Regions from separate parts of the Lysinibacillus sp. COL-1 genome, predicted to be linked through region 1. Evidence: a T-box and tRNA genes for the amino acid it is inferred to sense, from the RefSeq annotation. Region 1 holds a T-box; the other holds one or more tRNA genes.

Region 1 (2,371 bases):
TTTTTATTAACGGTGTTTACAAGTCTCACATTAGCAGTGGAAGTAGGGCTTGTATTAGCTGTGCTATTATTTGCAAAACGCATGAGTGAAAAGCTTGTTGTGACAAAGGTACTCCCAGACCATTCAAACAAAAGTGGGAAGGTACAGCCCCATGTCGTTCACCAGCAGCATGATTGTCCGCAAATTAGCATGTATACAATTGAAGGACCATTGTTCTTTGGGGCTGCCCAAATGTTTGAACAAAAAATTGAAAGCACTTTGCATCAGCAACCAAGAGTTTTGATATTGCGAATGGGGAAAGTGCCCTTTATGGATTCCACTGGTGAAGCATATTTTAGCAATATCATTGAAAACTTTACAGCACAGGGTGGTAAAATTCTGGTAACAGGTGTGCAAGGTGATTTAAAAATAGCTCTTCAGCACAATGGTATTTACGATAAGATTGGAGCGCATCATTTTTATCAGCATACTGGAGAAGCGATTACTAAGGCTCTCGGCTATTTGGACACAAAGAAATGCATCGGATGCCAGCATTTTGCTTTTCATGAATGTAAGGATTTATCAAAATCTAAGGAAGAAAAGGAATTAATTCTTCAGTAATGGGTTAGTCTGTAAACAAAGGCTTGTGCTTTTCAATACTTTCCATTAGAATAAATGCAATATCATGTAAAGACTGTGATGAGGAATAGTAAATTTGTCGTTCTTTTTAGAGAGCTAGCGGCTGGTGGGAGCTAGTAAGAAAGCAAGTTGAACTCGCCTTCTGAGTCTGCCCGCGTGAAACAGCGTGTGTCGTTTCTTCCGCGTTAAGGAAGCTTGAGCCGAGTGTAATCACTAATTTGGGTGGTACCGCGGGAGTACAAATTCTCTCGTCCCTTCTATAAGAAAGGGACGAGTTTTTTTATTTTTTAAATATTTTGTCAATTATGATGAAGAGCAACATGATTCAATCGAAGGAGGAAAAAGAATGAGTTTTAATCATCTACAAATTGAAAAAAAGTGGCAGCAATATTGGGCTAATAACAAAACATTCAAAACTGAAAATGAAACAGCGAAGCCTAAATTTTTTGCATTAGATATGTTTCCATACCCATCTGGCGCTGGACTACATGTAGGACATCCAGAAGGATATACAGCGACAGATATTTTATCACGCTTTAAACGTATGCAAGGCTACAATGTATTACATCCAATGGGCTGGGATGCTTTTGGTTTACCAGCTGAGCAATATGCACTCGATACAGGAAATGACCCAGCAGAATTTACAGCTAAAAATATTGCAACTTTTAAACGCCAAATTCAAGAGCTAGGATTCAGTTATGATTGGGATCGCGAAATTAACACGACGGATCCAGAGTATTATAAATGGACACAATGGATTTTTATCCAGCTTTATAAAAAAGGTTTAGCCTATGTGGATGAAGTAGCTGTTAACTGGTGTCCAGCGCTTGGTACGGTATTGGCTAACGAAGAAGTAATTGATGGGAAATCAGAGCGTGGTGGGCATCCAGTAGAACGTCGACCAATGAAACAATGGATGCTTAAAATTACTGCGTATGCTGATCGTTTAATCGACGACCTAGAAGAAGTTGATTGGCCAGAATCTATTAAAGATATGCAGCGCAACTGGATTGGTCGTTCAGAAGGGGCAGAAGTAACATTTGCTATTGATGGTTCAGATCAAAACTTCACGGTCTTCACAACACGTCCAGATACATTATTTGGTGCTACATATTGTGTACTTGCGCCTGAACATAAATTGGTAGAACAAATAACGACAGCTGAGCAACGTCAAGCTGTTGAGGCATATTTAGAGAAAGTGAAAATGAAATCGGATCTTGAGCGCACAGATTTAGCAAAAGAAAAAACAGGCGTATTCACAGGTGCTTATGCCGTGAATCCGATTAACGGGAAAAAAGCGCCGATTTGGATTGCTGACTATGTGTTAGTGTCTTACGGTACAGGTGCTATTATGGCGGTGCCAGCACATGATGAACGTGACTATGAATTTGCGACTGCATTTGGTTTAGACATCGTTCCTGTACTTGAGGGTGGGGACATTAGCAAAGAAGCATTTACAGGTGATGGTCAACATATTAATTCTGAATTCCTTAATGGTTTAAATAAAGAAGATGGCATTGCGAAAGCAATTGAATGGTTAGAGGAAAAAGGCGTTGGAGAGAAGAAAATTTCTTATCGACTACGTGATTGGCTATTCTCACGTCAGCGTTACTGGGGTGAACCAATTCCAATGATTCATTGGGAAGATGGCACGATCACACCTGTTCCAGAATCAGAATTACCATTAGTGCTTCCAAAAACAGATAATATCCGTCCATCGGGTACTGGTGAATCACCATTAGCTAATATTGCT
Region 2 (2,371 bases), on a different contig from region 1:
GATTGGAAATCGTGTAGGCGGTTAACACTGTCTCAAGGGTTCAAATCCCTTACTCTCCGCCAGCACTTTGATTTATTCCAAAAGTTGGCCCCTTGGTCAAGTGGTTAAGACACCGCCCTTTCACGGCGGTAACACGGGTTCGAATCCCGTAGGGGTCACCATTTAAATACCCAGATGGAGGATTAGCTCAGCTGGGAGAGCATCTGCCTTACAAGCAGAGGGTCGGCGGTTCGAGCCCGTCATCCTCCACCATTATTTTTACAATAGTATATGATTATCGCGGGGTGGAGCAGTGGTAGCTCGTCGGGCTCATAACCCGAAGGTCGTTGGTTCAAATCCGGCCCCCGCAACCAAATGGTCCCGTGGTGTAGCGGTTAACATGCCTGCCTGTCACGCAGGAGATCGCCGGTTCGATCCCGGTCGGGACCGCCATTTATTTTAATAACAAGGGTCAGTAGCTCAGTTGGTAGAGCATTAGATTGAAGCTCTAAGTGTCGGCGGTTCGATTCCGTCCTGACCCATCATGTTTTTTTGCCGGTGTAGCTCAGTTGGTAGAGCAACTGACTTGTAATCAGTAGGTCGTGGGTTCGACTCCTATCGCCGGCACCATGTATTCCCGGAGGGGTAGCGAAGTGGCTAAACGCGGCGGACTGTAAATCCGCTCCTTAGGGTTCGGCGGTTCGAATCCGTCCCCCTCCACCAGTTTTATTATTATAGGGGCATAGTTCAACGGTAGAATAGAGGTCTCCAAAACCTTTGGTGTGGGTTCGATTCCTACTGCCCCTGCCAATTAATTTTATGGCGATTGTGGCGAAGTGGTTAACGCACCGGATTGTGGTTCCGGCATTCGTGGGTTCGATTCCCATCAGTCGCCCCATTTAAAGTAAAATTAATAAAAATTATAATATAATGGCGATTGTGGCGAAGTGGTTAACGCACCGGATTGTGGTTCCGGCACTCGTGGGTTCGATTCCCATCAGTCGCCCCATTTATATAATTATCTTTTGGGGTATAGCCAAGCGGTAAGGCAACGGATTTTGATTCCGTCATGCCCTGGTTCGAATCCAGGTACCCCAGCCATTTTGCGGAAGTAGTTCAGTGGTAGAACACCACCTTGCCAAGGTGGGGGTCGCGAGTTCGAACCTCGTCTTCCGCTCCAACTTCGATGGCGGCATAGCCAAGTGGTAAGGCACAGGTCTGCAACACCTTTATCACCGGTTCAAATCCGGTTGCCGCCTCCATATTTTAACTCTAATCGGTGTATCCGATTTTTTTTATCTCCATTATGCCGGTGTGGCGGAATTGGCAGACGCGCACGACTCAAAATCGTGTTCCTTTGGAGTGTCGGTTCGACCCCGACCACCGGTATCCTAGACAGTATGTTAAAACTGTCTATAGAAACGTTTCTTACTTAGTGTAAGAAGCGTTTTTTTATTTGTCATCAATAATAATATTGCATTCTAAACCTCGCGTGAATGATTAAAATTTTTTATGCCAAAAGAGGATATAAATACATACATACATATTGAATAAACAGTAAATACGAAGGTAGGTGTGGAACATGATTATAAGGGAAGCAAAATTGTCGGATGCTAAAGGCATAGCAAAAGTTCATGTAGATAGTTGGAAGAATACTTATAAAAATATTCTTCCTACCGAGTATTTAGAAAAATTGTCTTATGAGCAAAGAACAGAATTATGGGTAAGGAACATCTCTAAAGTTGATCATTATGTCTTTGTTGCAGAAAACAATAATGGGGAAATTATTGGATTTACTGATGGTGGTAAGAGAGCTGAAAATGAAATTGAAGGGTCTGGGGATTTAACATCAATCTACATTTTAGACCCATTTCAGGGTCAAGGAATAGGCAGTAAACTAGTCAATAAATTGTTTACTAAGTTGAAAGCATTAGGCTATGAAAAAATATTTGTTGAGGTTTTAGAGGGTAATCAGTCGAAGCGTTTTTATGAGAGATTGGGTGCTAGATTAGAAAAAACGGAAAAGATTAATATAGGAAATAAAGACTTAGACTTATTAATTTATGTGTGGAGTAATATAGATCCTGTTCTTTATCAAACTAGAGGAAAAAGAAAGGCTGATTAAAATAAGTAGCATTGGTGGTGAAAATTTTGCATCCCATACAACGAAATGAAATACCTAAAGACATAATTGAGTATGTTGGAGGAGTTATCCATATTTATTTTCCAAGACAAGGACATACATCGGATGTAGGAATTCTTAATTCTAAAAGAGGAATATTCGTTTTAAAAAGAACAAAAGGAAAACAATTTTGTTCCTGGTTAACGAAAGAAGCAACTGTCCTTAAACATTTATCAAAATCTACATTACCAGTTCCAACGTTGCATTATT

What was found. A T-box is a leader RNA that pairs with one kind of tRNA and senses whether it is charged. The one in region 1 lies ahead of leuS (leucine--tRNA ligase), so its partner is inferred to be a tRNA-Leu.
Region 2: it has a tRNA-Leu gene. The T-box ahead of leuS (leucine--tRNA ligase) is inferred to sense a tRNA for this amino acid. The anticodon was not compared.

Annotation. Positions count from the first base shown of each region.
Region 1 covers NZ_JCAWSJ010000004.1:3,388,035-3,390,405, reverse strand. The annotation lists gene AC6BKE_RS24875 (SulP family inorganic anion transporter) at 1-600, shown strand, start outside; T-box leader at 667-877, shown strand; gene leuS (leucine--tRNA ligase) at 965-2,371, shown strand, end outside.
Region 2 covers NZ_JCAWSJ010000003.1:558,596-560,966, forward strand. The annotation lists tRNA gene AC6BKE_RS07070 (tRNA-Ser) at 1-62, shown strand, start outside; tRNA gene AC6BKE_RS07075 (tRNA-Glu) at 87-161, shown strand; tRNA gene AC6BKE_RS07080 (tRNA-Val) at 177-252, shown strand; tRNA gene AC6BKE_RS07085 (tRNA-Met) at 279-353, shown strand; tRNA gene AC6BKE_RS07090 (tRNA-Asp) at 357-432, shown strand; tRNA gene AC6BKE_RS07095 (tRNA-Phe) at 449-521, shown strand; tRNA gene AC6BKE_RS07100 (tRNA-Thr) at 534-609, shown strand; tRNA gene AC6BKE_RS07105 (tRNA-Tyr) at 619-702, shown strand; tRNA gene AC6BKE_RS07110 (tRNA-Trp) at 716-789, shown strand; tRNA gene AC6BKE_RS07115 (tRNA-His) at 802-877, shown strand; tRNA gene AC6BKE_RS07120 (tRNA-His) at 913-988, shown strand; tRNA gene AC6BKE_RS07125 (tRNA-Gln) at 1,006-1,080, shown strand; tRNA gene AC6BKE_RS07130 (tRNA-Gly) at 1,085-1,159, shown strand; tRNA gene AC6BKE_RS07135 (tRNA-Cys) at 1,168-1,241, shown strand; tRNA gene AC6BKE_RS07140 (tRNA-Leu) at 1,288-1,368, shown strand; gene AC6BKE_RS07145 (GNAT family N-acetyltransferase) at 1,562-2,104, shown strand; gene AC6BKE_RS07150 (phosphotransferase family protein) at 2,122-2,371, shown strand, end outside.